2 regions of the Rhizobium sp. NZLR10 genome follow, and region 1 is predicted to be linked to the other one. Evidence: predicted binding sites of a transcription regulator. Region 1 holds the regulator's gene; the other holds the start of a gene.

The links. Region 1 encodes PhoB, which activates phosphate uptake and scavenging genes when phosphate is short. Its sites were predicted from a motif close to TGTCATNNANCTGTCAT; they were not measured.
Region 2: HJB82_RS09370 (alpha-D-ribose 1-methylphosphonate 5-triphosphate diphosphatase) is a predicted target of PhoB. The motif match lies at 2,140-2,156, and genes of this name have one in related genera.

What each region holds. Positions count from the first base shown of each region.
Region 1 covers NZ_JABDWE010000032.1:13,952-21,573, forward strand. The annotation lists gene HJB82_RS30885 (aspartate aminotransferase family protein) at 1-851, opposite strand, end outside; gene HJB82_RS30890 (GcrA family cell cycle regulator) at 1,275-1,808, shown strand; gene phoB (phosphate regulon transcriptional regulator PhoB) at 1,986-2,669, opposite strand; gene phoU (phosphate signaling complex protein PhoU) at 2,802-3,515, opposite strand; gene pstB (phosphate ABC transporter ATP-binding protein PstB) at 3,560-4,375, opposite strand; gene pstA (phosphate ABC transporter permease PstA) at 4,391-5,710, opposite strand; gene pstC (phosphate ABC transporter permease subunit PstC) at 5,707-7,188, opposite strand; gene HJB82_RS30920 (substrate-binding domain-containing protein) at 7,326-7,622, opposite strand, start outside.
Region 2 covers NZ_JABDWE010000005.1:6,829-14,450, reverse strand. The annotation lists gene HJB82_RS09375 (acyltransferase) at 1-549, opposite strand, end outside; gene HJB82_RS09370 (alpha-D-ribose 1-methylphosphonate 5-triphosphate diphosphatase) at 913-2,082, opposite strand; gene HJB82_RS09365 (PadR family transcriptional regulator) at 2,304-2,924, shown strand; gene HJB82_RS09360 (NAD(P)/FAD-dependent oxidoreductase) at 2,929-4,227, shown strand; gene HJB82_RS09355 (NUDIX domain-containing protein) at 4,295-4,885, opposite strand; gene HJB82_RS09350 (molybdopterin-dependent oxidoreductase) at 4,882-7,086, opposite strand; gene HJB82_RS09345 (23S rRNA (adenine(2030)-N(6))-methyltransferase RlmJ) at 7,103-7,622, shown strand, end outside.

The sequences.
Region 1 (7,622 bases):
ACGGCCATGGCGAGCGGATTGCCGCCATAGGTCGAGCCATGCGTGCCGGCCTTCATGCCGGAGGCGGCCTCTGAAGTAGCAAGGCAGGCGCCGAGCGGGAAACCACCGCCGATGCCCTTGGCAACCGCCATGATGTCGGGCGTGACGCCCGACCATTCATGGGCAAAGAACCTGCCGGTGCGGCCAACGCCGGTCTGGACCTCGTCGAGGATCAACAGCAGGCCGTTTTCGTCGCAAATCTGGCGAAGCGCCTTCATGAATTCGGGGGTGGCAGGACGCACGCCGCCCTCGCCCTGCACCGGCTCGATGAGGATTGCCGCCGTCGCATCGGTGATCGCGGCGCGGACCGCTTCGATGTCGCCGAACGCCACCTGATCGAAACCCGGCGCCTTGGGGCCGAAGCCTTCGAGATATTTCTCCTGGCCACCGGCGGCGATTGTCGCGAGCGTCCGCCCATGGAAGGCGCCCTCGAAGGTGATGATATGGAAGCGCTCGGGATGGCCGTTGGAAAACTGATAACGGCGCGCCGTCTTGATCGCGCATTCGAGCGCTTCAGCACCCGAATTGGTGAAGAACACCTTGTCGGCGAAGGTGGCGTCGGTCAGCCGTTTGGCCAAACGCTCCTGGCCGGGGATCTCATAGATGTTGGAGAGGTGCCAGACCTTGTCGGCCTGCTCCTTCAGCGCGCCGACCACATGCGGATTGCCGTGGCCGACCGAGGTGACGGCAACACCGGCGCCGAAATCGAGATAACGTTCGCCGCTTTCGGTGATCAGCCACACGCCCTCGCCTCGCTCGAACCGCAGCGGGGCACGAGAGTAGGTGTCATAAAGCGGCGCGGCTTCAGCCATGGCGCGGTCTCCCGATCAGAGTTATCAAGCAACGGACTCCGGCTAAGAAAACCAGGCCCGAAAAATTAAAAATGCCGCCTTGCGGCGGCCAGCGGTACTATTTCCTTTTCGCGCTGCAATGTCAACAAAACTGCGCCCTTAGCGCATGCAGCAAGGTTGTACAGCGGTGTTTTCGACCTTCAACAGGCTTTATTGCAGAAATGACACGCTGGGGCAGCAAGTTGGGGAAAACTCCGAATTCGATTCATCCGGATTCATGCGACTCTTGTCACGGAGTCACGCTCACACTAGGTTAAAGTTCAATTACTAGACTGCATGCGGCGGAACTAGTCACCAAAATTGATCAAGCGTTTCTTGTTTCGGAGCTTCCGAGGCAACGGTGAGGGATTCTGCCATCACCAACGCAGAAGGTGGAGACAGGGCATGAACTGGACAGACGAGCGGGTCGAGAAACTCAAGAAGCTTTGGGCCGAAGGACTGAGCGCCAGCCAGATCGCGGCGCAACTTGGCGGTGTCAGCAGAAACGCTGTAATCGGCAAGGTGCACCGCCTGAGCCTTCCGGGCCGCGCCAAGGCCGGCGGCACGGCCGCCACGGCCCGAACGCCGAAACGCAATACATCGGCGCCGCGCGCGCCGAACTTCGCCTCTCGGATCACCACCCGCACCGTTACCCGCCAGCAGGGCGCAACGATGCTGAAGGAAGAGATCGAGATCGAAACGGTCGAGGAAATGGAATACGTGCCGAAAGGCAACGTGGTCGTGCCGATCTCCCGCCGCCTCGGCCTGACGGAACTGACCGAACGCACTTGCAAGTGGCCGGTCGGCGATCCGCTGAAGGATGACTTCCACTTCTGCGGCTGCGAGTCCCCCGACAATTCACCCTATTGCGGCTATCACCAGAAACTCGCCTACCAGCCCGTCAACGAACGCCGCCGGGCGGCAGCGCGGGCGAGCTGAACGGGTGACATTGTCGACATGCAAAAACGGGCTGGAAGGCCCGTTTTTTTATGTGAGTACGTTGGGTGTGGCTGCCCCTCATCCGCCTGCCGGCACCGACCGGGGTCGAGACGAGTGGCTCGACCCCGGTCGGGTTAGGGTGAGGGGCAGAGCTTGCTCGACTTTATCGGAAACCCCTCAGGCTTCCATCGAATAGCCGGCGCCGCGGACGGTGCGGATGACGTCTTGCATGTTGGAGAAGTTCAGCGCCTTGCGCAGGCGGCCGACATGGACGTCGACGGTGCGTTCGTCGACATAGATATCGTGGCCCCAGACGCCGTCGAGAAGCTGCGAGCGGGAGAAGACCCGGCTCGGCGACGACATCAGGAATTCCAGCAGGCGGAATTCGGTGGGGCCGAGGCGGACTTCGCGGCTTTTGCGATGGACGCGATGGGTTTCGCGGTCGAGTTCGATATCGCCGCATTTCAGCACCGTCGACAGCACCTCGGGACGGGCGCGGCGTAGCATCGCCTTGACGCGGGCAACGAGCTCCGGGGTCGAGAACGGCTTGACGACGTAATCGTCGGCCCCGGTCGACAGTCCGCGGACGCGCTCGCTCTCTTCGCCGCGCGCCGTCAGCATGATGATCGGCAGACGTTCGGTTTCCGGCCGCATGCGCAGGCGCCGGCAGAGTTCGATGCCGGAGACGCCGGGCAGCATCCAATCGAGGATGAGCAGGTCGGGCGTGCGCTCCTGAAGCCTGATTTCGGCTTCGTCGCCACGAAGGATAGTATCGACCTCGAAGCCTTCCGCTTCGAGATTGTAGCGAAGAAGCACGCTCAAGGCTTCCTCGTCTTCAACAACTGCAACTCTCGGGATCATGCCTGTCGGTCTCCTCGCGCATGTTCCTTAAACCGGGGTGATTTAAGCAATGCATCCTGCGCAAATTCAGAAAGGTGGCTGCGACCTCTTTGCGCGCCCGGATGGGCGCGCACGCAACGGCTAGTATGGGCTTTATTCCGTGACCGCGCCGACGGTGTTGGCGCTGTCGTCTTTCGGACGGTCACCTTCCGGCTGTGCGCCGGTCGCCATGTAGTAGATCGTCTCGGCGATGTTGGTGGCGTGGTCGCCGATGCGCTCGATGTTCTTGGCGCAGAAGAGCAGATGCGTGCAGCTGGTGATGTTGCGCGGATCTTCCATCATGTAGGTCAGCAGCTCGCGGAACAGCGAGGTGTACATCGCGTCGATCTCGTTGTCGCGTTCACGGATCGCATTGGCCTTGTCGGCGGAGCGCGTCGTGTAGACGTCGAGCACTTCCTTGAGCTGGACGAGCGCCAGCTCGGACAGATGCTCGAGACCGCGGGCGAGCTTGCGCGGAACGCCGGTGCTCTGCACGGCGATGACGCGCTTGGCGGTGTTCTTGCCGAGGTCGCCGACGCGTTCGAGATCGGCGGCGATGCGGATCGAACCCATGATTTCGCGCAGGTCCGAGGCCATCGGTTGACGGCGGGCGATGGTAACGATCGCCTTGTCGCCGATTTCTCGCTCGGCGTGATCGAGGATCACATCGTCGGAGATGACCTTCTGCGCCAGCGCGGTATCGCCGTTGACGAGCGCCCGGACGGCCTCGCTGACCATCTGCTCGGCCAGGCCGCCCATTTCGGAAATCCGCCTGGACAGGAACTTCAGATCATCATCATAGGCAGAAAAAATATGTGTCGATGCCATGGGGCTTTATCCTCGAATAACGGGAAGGCTTGGTGTCGCCAAAATCAACCGAAGCGACCCATGATGTAGTCCTGGGTGCGCGGATCGTCGGGATTGGTGAACATCTTGTCGGTGTCGTTCTCCTCGACGAGATTGCCGAGGTGGAACATGGCGGTGCGCTGCGAGACGCGCGCGGCCTGCTGCATGGAGTGGGTGACGATGACGATCGTGTAGTTCTCGCGCAGTTCGTGGATCAGTTCCTCGACCTTGGCGGTGGCGATCGGGTCGAGCGCCGAGCAGGGCTCGTCCATCAGGATGACTTCAGGGCTGACGGCGACGGCGCGGGCAATGCAGAGGCGCTGCTGCTGACCGCCGGACAGGCCGGTGCCGGATTCATGCACGCGGTCCTTGACCTCGTTCCAGAGGCCGGCACGCTGCAGGCTGGTCTCGACGATCTGGTCGAGATCGGCCTTCGACTTGGCAAGGCCATGGATGCGCGGGCCGTAGGAGACGTTTTCATAGATCGTCTTCGGGAACGGGTTCGGCTTCTGGAAGACCATGCCGACGCGGGCGCGAAGTTCGACGACGTCGATATCGGGATCATAGATATCGTCGGTATCAAGCGTGATCTTGCCGGTGACCCGGCAGCCGTCGATCGTGTCGTTCATGCGGTTTAGGCTCCGCAGGAAGGTCGACTTGCCGCAGCCGGACGGGCCGATCAGCGCGGTTACGGTGTTTTCGCGGATGTTCAGGTTCACATCGAAAAGCGCGCGCTTCTCGCCATAGTAAACCGAGACATCCTTGCCGATCATCTTATAAGGGACGTTGCTCATCTTCTGATCCAGCGCTTTTTCAACTGCAGCTTCCGTCAACATGTTCATGATGTGTAACTCCGTTTACCAGCGGCGCTCGAAGCGACGACGCAAGAGGATGGCGCCCATGTTCATGACGATCAGGAACAGGAGCAGGACGATGATGGCACCCGAAGTCCGCTCGACGAAGGCACGTTCGGCCTCGTTGGCCCACATATAGACCTGCACGGGCAGAGCCGTCGAGGGATCGAGCGGCGTCGTCGGCGCGTTGGCGACGAAGGCGACCATGCCGATCAGCAGCAGCGGCGCGGTTTCGCCGAGCGCATGCGCCAGGCCGATGATCGTGCCGGTGAGGATGCCGGGCATGGCGAGCGGCAGAACATGGTGGAACACCATCTGCATCTTCGAGGCGCCGAGGCCGAGGGCTGCAGCGCGGATCGACGGCGGCACGGCGCGCAGTGCGGCGCGCGTCGCAATGATGATCGTCGGCAGGGTCATCAACGTCAGCACCAGGCCGCCAACCAGCGAAGCCGAACGCGGCAGGCCGACGAAGTTGATGAAGACGGAAAGGCCGAGCAGACCGTAGACGATCGAGGGCACGGCGGCGAGGTTGTTGATGTTGACCTCGATCAGATCGGTCAGCTTGTTCTTCGGCGCAAACTCCTCGAGATAGATCGAGGCGGCAACGCCGATCGGCAGAGCGAGCACCAGCACGATCAGCATCAGGTAGAGCGAGCCGATGAGGGCGACGCCAAGGCCTGCGGCCTCCGGACGGCTGGAATTGCCGTTGACGAAGAGGCCGGTGTTGAACTGCTTGTGGAGAGCGCCGCTCGCCTTCAGCTCGTTCATCCAGCCAACCTGCTTGTCGTTGACCTTGCGGTTCTTCTCATCGACCGACAGGTCGATCTGGCCCTTGTTGGCGCTGTCGACATTGGCGTCGGCGAGCACGGTGACATTGACCGTCTTGCCGATGATCGACGGGTCGGCGACGACCATGTCGCGCAGTTGGACCGGCGCACCCTTGGAGAGCATGGCGGATGCATCGCGCACGTCGGGACGGCTTGCGGCATTGACGTTCAGCTGCTTGACGATCGCGTCGCGCAGGAGAACCGGGTAGTTGGCGGCGATCAGCACCGAAGCATCGGTCGCACGCTTATTGCTGGGGTCGATCGTCTTCTCGGAAAATTCGATCGGCAGGGTGATCGCCGTCTGCTGAAAGGCGGTGTAGCCTTTGCCGATCACCGTCCACAGCAGGATGAACAGGAAGATGAGGCCGAAGGAGATGGCGGCGATGCCATAGGCCTGGAACCGGCGTTCGGCGGCGTAGCGGCGCTTGATGCCGATATCGCGGCGCGTGGGCGCCTTGGAAACGGTTATCCCGGCGGGAGAAACAATATCCGTCATTCGTACTGCTCCCGGTATTTGCGCACGATGTAGAGCGCGTAGATATTGAGGCAAAGCGTGATGCAGAACAGCGTGATGCCAAGGGCGAAGGCAACCAGCGTCTGCGGCGAGGTGAACTCGAGGTCGCCGGTGAGCTGATTGACGATCTTGACGGTCACCGTCGTCATCGGCTCGAAGGGGTTGATCTGGATGCGGGCGGCGACACCGGCGGCCAGCACGACGATCATAGTTTCACCGATGGCGCGCGAGGCGGTCATCAGCAAGGCGCCGACGATGCCGGGAAGGGCTGCGGGCAAGACCACTTTCTTGATGGTTTCGGAGCGTGTGGCGCCAAGACCGAGCGAACCGTCACGCAGCGTCCGCGGCACGGCGGTGATGATATCGTCCGACAGCGAGGAGACGTAGGGGATCAGCATGATGCCCATGACGATGCCGGCGGTCAGAACGCTCTGCGCCTGAATGAAGTTGGTGTAGTTGCCGGAGAGCAGGCCGCTGATCTGAGCCGAGAAATCGCGCAGGAACGGGCCGACGGTGACGAGCGCAAAGAAGCCGTAAACGATCGTCGGAATGCCGGCGAGCACTTCGAGCAGCGGCTTAGCGATCCCGCGCAGCTTCGGCGAGGCGTATTCGGCCATGTAGATCGCGGCAAACAGGCCGACCGGTACGGCGACCAGCATGGCGACCATGCCGATATAGAGCGTGCCGAGCAGCAGCGGGATAAGGCCGAACTGACCGAAGGACGAGCTGCCGGCGCCGGCAAAACGCGGGTCCCAGACGGTGCCGAAGAAGAAATCGGCGGCGGGAACGGCGGCAAAGAAGCGGGCGGCTTCCGACAGCATCGAGAATACGATGCCGATCGTCGTCAGGATAGCAATCGAAGAGGCGAGTAGCAGGCCCCAGAGCATGAAACGCTCAACCCGATTGCGGGCGCGGAAGCGCGGGGCGATGGCGCGCAGCGCATAGAAGGCGCCGGCAATGGCGAGGATGAAGACGACCGCCGTCATGGCGAGGCGGCTCGTCATGCTCTTGGCGTTGAGCGTCTTGGCTGCGTCGAGCATGTAAGGCAGCGGCTGGCCGGCAAGCGGCACACCCTTTTCGCTGAGCTTGGCCTGCAGGGCGGCCGGATCGCCGGCGACCGCTGCGGTTTCATCCGAGGTCAGCATCGTCAGGCCACGGGCGACCGTCGCCACCATGGAATAGCCAAGATCCTGCTCGACGGCGGCTTGAGCCTTGACATCGGCGGGGAAGTGGCTGCGAACCGAGGACTGGATGATGCCGGGGCTGACCGAGAGCCAGACGCAGAGCGCGAGGAGAGCAGGGAGAACCGCCCAGATCGCCGCATAGGCGCCGTAATAGACCGGCCGTGAATGCAATGCGGAGGACCGGCCCCCGGCAAGTGCCGTGGCCCGACTGCGCGCGACCAGATAGGCGGCGGCACCGATCACCACAAGGCACAGAAGTATGACGGATGTGCTCATTCGTTACGTCCCCAGGCCATAGCCCCAAAAAGCCCAATCATGCGGAATGAATTCAACCCTGCAGCGGAAATGTCGGCGCGCCCAGGGTTTAAGGCAATGCCGGCGCGGGCCTTTAGAGCGCCGCGCCGGCAAAGTCATTACATAGCCTTGCCGGCTTCGACTTCCTTGCGGATCGCATCACGCTCGGCATCCGGAGCGGCAACCAGGCCGTATTCGACGAGCGGGCTGTCGGGGCCGATCATCTGGTCGGATACGAAGAAGTTGACGTATTCCTTCAGGCCCGGAACGGCGCCGAGATGTGCCTTCTTGACGTAGAAGAACAGCGGGCGAGAAACCGGATAGGTGCCGTTGGCGATCGTTTCGGTGGACGGAACGATGCCGCTCATGCTGGCAACCTTGAGCTTGTCAGCGTTGTTTTCATAGAAGGAAAGGCC
Region 2 (7,622 bases), on a different contig from region 1:
GAGCGCCGCTGCCTCATGCTGGAAACGAATTCTCCGGCGAGCGGCTGATCCGTACACCCCGCTGGCGAACATCTCAAAACAGAGCGACCAAAGTGGGTTGTTGATCGCGAACGCCTCTTGCCCCGCCAGAAGCCCTAACGGCAATAGGAGTAGTGCACCTAGAGCCAGAATCGGGACGTCGGCGAGTGGGATACTCGGTGTTGAAGTAAATAGCGACGCGACAACGCCCAAGCCGACACCAGCCACGATCAAGGGGTAAAGGCGCAATAGACGCTTCAGGAAGAATGCACTGCTCCGCAGAACGCCCGACTTTAATTTTTGATCGTACCTATGAGCGAGAACGAAGCCGCTAAGGCAAAAAAAGAAATCCACGGCCAGAGAGGCGTGGGAATTAAGGCCGAATCCGAAAGCCTGGCTGGCATGCAAGAGAACCACGGATAGCGCAGCTACCCCCCGAAGTTCATCCAGAAAGAAAAAGTAGTTCTTCAATTTGCGAGCCTTGCTAGCGAGACTCGCATCACCAAACCGTATGGTACGCTGAGCCACCATCGTGCAGTCCGACCGGGACTTGGCAATGGCTCACCCAAACCTTGGCTCATCATATCGAGATCCCCATCAGCTGGCGCTGGGATAGTGATGCCGTGTGACAAGTCAGAATCGTCGACGGCGTCGACTCTCTCGATCGAGGCATTCGGACTCAACGTTTGCCGGTCCCAAAGCTATTCATATTTCCCCAGCCCAGTGGCCCGCCGGACGGAATCCAGCGCCCTGAAGTTGCAATTGCGGTAACCGTTGTCGACGAGCGTAGATTACAAATTGAATTTTCAATTGCAAGTGAAATTTATGCGCTCACTGGACGAGTGATGCACCGTGACTTCGCAGACGTTCCAGGCACCTCAGCAGGGAGTTGAGCTATGCCGCCAGCGCATGTATAGGATGCAGCGTGCCGTCGCTGTAGACGAAGCGGCCGGCGCGGAACGTCGCACGGATGCGATGGACCTCGCCTGGCTCAACCACGACCAGATCGGCGCGCTGGCCGATGGCGATTTCGCCGCGATCCAGGAGGCCGGCGGAGCGGGCGGCATTGCCGGTGGCCATGGCGACGGCGGCCGGCAGTCCACCCTCCACCATGTCGGCGAGCTTGAAGATGCCCGGCACGAAGGCGGCCGGGTGATAGTCGGCGGCGATGACGCTGAGGAGACCGGCCCTTGCGGCATCGAGGGCGCTGAGATTGCCCGACATCGACTGGCCGCGCAGCGCGTTCGGCGCTCCCATCAGCGTCCAGAGGCCGCGCCGGCGCGCCTCCTCTGCGGCGGGCGCCGTCACCGGAAACTCGCTGATGGTGACGCCGAGGTCGTGCATCTCGGCGACTTTTTCGACGCTGTCATCATCATGCGAGGCCAGCGACAGCTTGTGCTTCAGCGACAGCGCGACGATCTCCTTCAGCTTGGCCTCGATGTCAGGATTGTTGCGCATGGCGATGCGCTTGGCGACGATCTCGGCTGCCATTTCCTCGGAGACGGCGCGGCGCTCGGAAATGCTGAGGATGTAGCTTTGCAGGTTGTTGTACTGGCCCTGGCCCGGCGTGTGGTCGGTCAGCGAAACCATGTCGATCTGGTCGGCATTCAGCAGGCGTTCGAGCGCCGGAGCGGCGCCGACATTGGTGATTTCGTAGCGGGCGTGAACGCGGTGATCGATCAGCAGATTGTCGCGCAAGCGGTTGATGCCTTCGATGACCGCCGAGGTCGTCTCCAACGAGCGGACGTGACCATAGACGCTTTCGGTGGCGAAGGAGACGGCGGCAAAGGCCGTGGTGACACCGGCGGCGGCAAGCTTCTTGTCGAGTTCATGAATGCCGAAATCGATCGGCATCGTCGCGTTCGGGCGCGGCGCGATCTCGCGCTCGATCATGTCGCCGTGCAGATCGACGAAGCCCGGCATCAGCAGCCGGCCGCCGCCGTCGATCGCCGCCCCGGCAACCGGCTCCGGCCTGATCTCGGCAATGACGCCGTCCTCAACACGCACGGAACCTTCACTCACCACCTCGTTTGGGAGAACGAGGGTGAAATTGCTGAGCCACATGGGCTTTCTCCTGACCGCATCGGATGATTGACAGACCGCAGCGGATAGAACCGCTTCGTGACAGTCGTATGAAATTTCGAGCACACTCACCTTAAAGCGGAAACTTGCGCTTTGGAAATGGTCCGATGCGCCGCTCCACGAATTCACGGTCACCGATCCAACCGAGTACCCTGTCCAACAGCCAGTTGACTAGTTATAACTTAACTAGTAATACTATGACTATGACCTTAATCAAACGCTCACCAGTCGCGCTCGCTGTCCTTGCAATGCTCATGGAAGAGCCGCTGCATCCTTACCGAATGCAGCGGCTCATCAAGGAGCGCGGCAAGGATGAAGTGATCAACGTCACGCAGAGGGCGAGCCTTTATCAAACCATCCATCGGCTCGAGCGCGAGGCATTGATTGCCCAGCAGAAAACAGTCCGGGATGACAAGCGTCCCGAGCGGACCGTATACGAGATCACCGAAAAGGGCCGCGACGTTGCGCTGGCATGGATCCGCGAGATGTTGTCGACCTTGACGCGGGAATATCCGGAATTCCCCGCAGCCGTATCATTTCTTGCTCTGCTGACGCCGAACGATGTGTTGGGTCTGCTTGAGCACCGGGCAAAAGCCATCGAGTCGGAACTTCGGCGGATCGACGGGCTCCTGCGGGAGGCGCAGGCCGTACCAAGGCTCTTCCTACTTGAGATGGAATATCTCCGAGCGCTTCACGCGACCGAGTTGTCTTGGGTCAATGGCGTCATCGGGGACCTGCGCGCCGGGCGCATCACCTGGACAGACGAGTGGCTCAGGCAGATTGCCGTCGAGTTCTCCACCCACTCCAAGCTCGACAAGGACTAGCACCATGAAGGTTTTGATTATCGGCGCCGGGACTGGCGGTTTGGCACTCGCTCATCTGCTTAAACAGGCTGGCGTTTGCATTGCGGTGTATGAGCGCGACATCGCACCGAACGCCGACACCGGCGGCTATCGCGTCGGTATCAGCCCGGCTGGGAGCCGAGCGCTAAAGGCCTGTATACCCAACGAACTCTACGACCTCTATCTTACCACATGCGCCAGGTCGCCATGCTATTTCAACATGTTGACGGAACAGCTTGGTGAGGTGCTGAGCTTCGACATCGGTGATGCGGCTGCGAATACTCTTGACGGTGAAAAGAACGTCGTTCGAAAGACGCTGAGGCGGGTTCTGCTCAGGGGGCTTGAAGACAACGTCTCCTTCGGCAAAGCGCTTCAGGGGTACGGACGTAACGCCGACGGGTCCGTCACCGCTTGCTTTCAGGATGGAAGTCTGGCGACGGGAGATGTTTTGGTCGGCGCTGACGGCACGAACTCTGCTGTGCGCAGGCAATACTTGCCGGAAGCGCGTCTGGAAGACACGGGGATCGTGTCGCTCGGGGGCAAAATTCCTATGACGGTCGAGGCGAAAGCTCTGCTGTCGGACAAGATGCTGAAAGGCATGTCGATGATTATGGCGCCGATGGGGTTCGGCGCGATTATTCACTCGCTCGAGTTCGCCGACAGCCGCAGCAACCCTGATTTTGCCGCTCGCTGGCCGGATTTCGTCGAAGCGCTCGACGAGGACAGTATCGGCTGGGGCATCTGGGGCGCTCGGCAGAATTGCCCGCGGGATACGGCCGGCCTGAGCGGAGAGCAATTGAGAGAATTGGGCCTGGAGCTTGCTCGGGACTGGCATCCGCACTTGCGCGCGCTCATCCGTATGACGGAGCCCGCGACCATCCACGATGTCAAGGTCAGGACTTCCGTGCCGCTGAAACCTTGGACGAGTTCGAACGTCACACTGCTCGGTGACGCCGTCCATACGATGACACCTGGACGCGGCGCCGGCGCCAATACGGCGCTTCGCGATGCCGCTCTGCTTGGGCATATGCTGGTCGAGGCGGACCGAGGTCAAAAGCCGCTCGTCGAAGCCATACGCGCCTATGAAGCCGAAATGCTTCGCTACAGTACCGAAGCAGTACTCGAATCGAAAAGGCATATGGATGCCAGCGATCCGGCTCATCGGCCGATTGTCGGCACAGTCCAGCTCGCTGCCATGCGCGGCGTCATGCGCATCATCAACGCAACACCTGTATTAAAGCGACGTGCCTTTCGGCAGATGATGCGAGTTCGCGGCGAAAACTAAGACGATCGCGGGTAATGGGATCGCCCCGCAGGCAATTTGGCGAACGAGGCCTCGATCGCCGCATCCGCTATCGAAGATCATTCCTGTTCAACATGGCCCATTGCAGCAGCATGATCGTCTTGGCGTCGAAGATCTCGCCGTCTTCGATCATTCCGGCGGCTTCGTCGAGCGGGACTTCGAGAACCTCGATATCCTCGTGCTCCTCGTCCAGGCCGCCGCCTTCCGCGACCCGGTCGGCGATGTCGATCAGGGAGACGAAGAAGTGGACGACTTCGGTGACCGCGCCCGGCGACGGGTAGCATTTGAAGAGGAAACGCGCATCGCGCAGGTGGTAACCGGTTTCTTCCATCGCCTCGCGGCGGATCGCCTGTTCGGGATGGTCGTCATCGAGAAGGCCGGCCGGCACCTCGATCATCCAGGCCGGATCGCCGTTCAGATGCACGGCAAGCCGGAACTGGCGGACGAGAACGACGAGATCCCGCTTCGGATCATAAAGCAGGATGCAGGCGGCGGGCGTGCGGTGATAAACCTCCCGCTTCAAGCGCTGGGTCGCGCCTTTGCGGTCGATATAATCGAGCAGATAACTGCTCAGCTTTGTCCAACCATTCGACAGCGTTTCCTCGCTGACGATCTTCACCCGCGATTTCGGCTGCATCATGCTGCGTCCCTGCGAAGCCAGACCTTGTTATCATGCACGGCCGCCCCGCCATAGGGCGCGACCGGGTCGGCGCCGGTCAAGACGTTGATACCCTCGCCATCGACATGCGCCTTGTTCGGCCAGAGGCCCTCGGCGATCAAAACGCCAGGTTTCACCTCGGTGGTGATGCGGGCGTGGATGCGCAGATCGCCGCGACTGTTGCCGATGCGGACGAGATCGCCGTGGGCGATGCCATTGGCTTCAGCGTCGGCGGGATTGATCATCACCTCAGGACGGCCTTCCTTCTGACGAGACGTCTTGGTCTCGGAGAAGCTCGAATTCAGAAAATTGCGGGCGGGCGACGTGGCGAGACGGAAGGGATGTTCGCGATCGGCAACTTCGATGACATCGACCTGATCGGGGAAAGCCGGAAGCTCGGCATGCGGCCCGAGCACGCCGATCGCCGCCGGCGGCTTGTTCGGCGCCGGCTGATTGATCCAGTCCGGGCGGAAATGGAACTTGCCATCCGGATGGGCAAAGCCGTTCAGATAATGCGCCTCCTCGAAAGCGGGCTGACGATCGAACCATTTGTGTTCGAGGAAATGGTCGTAATCCGGCAGGCCGCTCGATTCGAGGACGCGGTCGACCATTTCGCGGGCAGAAAAACCGAAGCCGGGTCGATCGGCGACGCCGAGGCGTTTGGCCAGTTCCTCGATGACGAAGAGATTGGTGCGCACGCTAGGTGGCGGCTCGACCAGCTTCGGCCCGAGCAGGATATGGTTCTGGCCACCGGCCCGGTAGATGTCGTCATGCTCGACGAACATCGTCGCCGGGATGACGATGTCGGCGATATCAGCCGTCTCGGTCATGAACTGCTCGTGCACGGCGACGAAGAGGTCGTCCCGGGCAAAGCCGCGTCTGACGAGGCGCTGTTCGGGAGCGATGTTTGCCGGGTTGGTGTTCTGGATCAGCATTGCTCTCACCGGGCCGCGATGGCGTAGCGCCACAGCATCGCCGGTGAGCACGCGGCCGATCTGCGACTGATCGAGCATGCGGATATCGGCATCCTTCATCGGCCGGCCGGTCAGCTCCGCATTGTTCATGCGGAAGATATCGCTGTTCGAATGGAAGGCGCCGCCGCCCTCATATTGCCAGGAACCGAGAACGGTGGCGATCGAGGCGGCCGCATGCATGGCTACGGCGCCGTTGCGCTGGCGGGTGAAGCCATAGCCCAGGCGGAAGAAGGTCTTTTTCGTCGTGCCGACGAGGCGGCCGAAGGCTTCGATCTCCTCGACCGAAAGGCCGGTGATATCTGCTGCCCATTGCGGCGTCCTGGTTTTCAGATGCGCTTCGAGCCCCGCGGGATCGTCGGCATATTTCGCCATGTAGTCACGGTCGGCATGGCCGTCGCGGAAGGCGATGTGCATGACGGCACAGGCAAGTGCCGCATCGGTGCCCGGCTTGACGATCAAGGCCATGTCGGCCTGCTTCATCGTCGGATTGTCGTAAATGTCGATGACGACGATCTTCGCGCCGCGCTCCTTGCGCGACCTGATGGCGTGGGTCATCACGTTGACCTGCGTCGAGACCGCGTTGGTACCCCAGATGACGACGCAATCGGTGCGGCCCATCTCGCGCGGATCGGGACCGCGCAGCGTGCCGGTCGCCATGGTGAAGCCGGTCCAGGCGGGGTTGGTGCAGATCGAAGAGAAGAAGCCCGAATAGCGCTTGGCATGGCGCAGGCGATCAATCGAATCGCGCTGCACCCAGCCCATGGTGCCGGCATAGAAATAGGGCCAAATCGCCTCGCTGCCGTCCCTTGCCTCGGCCTTCACGAAGGCTTCGGCGATCTCATCCAGCGCATCGTCCCAGGAAATCTGCTGCCACTGCCCTGCCCCCTTGGCGCCGGCGCGGCGCAAGGGATGCATCAGCCGCTCGGGATGGTAGAGCCGCTCGGCATAACGGGCGACCTTGGCGCAGATGACGCCGGAGGTATAGGAATGGTCGCCGGCGCCGCGCACGCGGCCGATGCGGCCATCCTCTGCTATATCGACCTCCAGCGCGCAGGTGGAGGGACAGTCGTGCGGACAGGCCGTGTGGCCTACCCTGGTGTCCGACTTCGGGGATTTGGCGTGGATGGGGGTCGCAATGTTCATGGCATTTGTATATTCCAAGGCTTGCACGGCCAAAAGCCACAAAACTTCCCCATGACGCGAATTCATACGGACATCAGCGAAAATGAACTACCGCCACATCTATCACGCGGGCAATTTTGCCGATGTGCTGAAACATGCCGTGCTGGCGCGGCTGATCCGCTACATGCAAAAGAAGGATGGGGCATTCCGCGTGCTCGACACGCATGCCGGCATCGGGCTCTACGACCTCTCGTCCGAAGAAGCGCAGAAAACCGGCGAATGGCTCGAAGGCATCGGCAAGCTGATGGAGGCCGATCTCGGCCCTCAGGTTTCCGAACTGCTGGAGCCGTATCTCTCCGCCATCCGCGAACTCAACCCTGAGGGCGGCGTCCGTTTCTATCCCGGATCGCCGAAACTTGCGCGGCTGCTGTTCCGGCCACAGGATCGCTTGTCGGCAATGGAACTCCATCCCGAAGATTTCGTCAGGCTGCACCGGCTGTTCGAGGGCGATCACCACGCCCGCATCACCGAGCTCGACGGCTGGCTGGCGCTCGGCGCGCACCTGCCGCCGAAGGAGAAGCGCGGCATCGTGCTCGTCGATCCGCCCTTCGAGGAAGAGGACG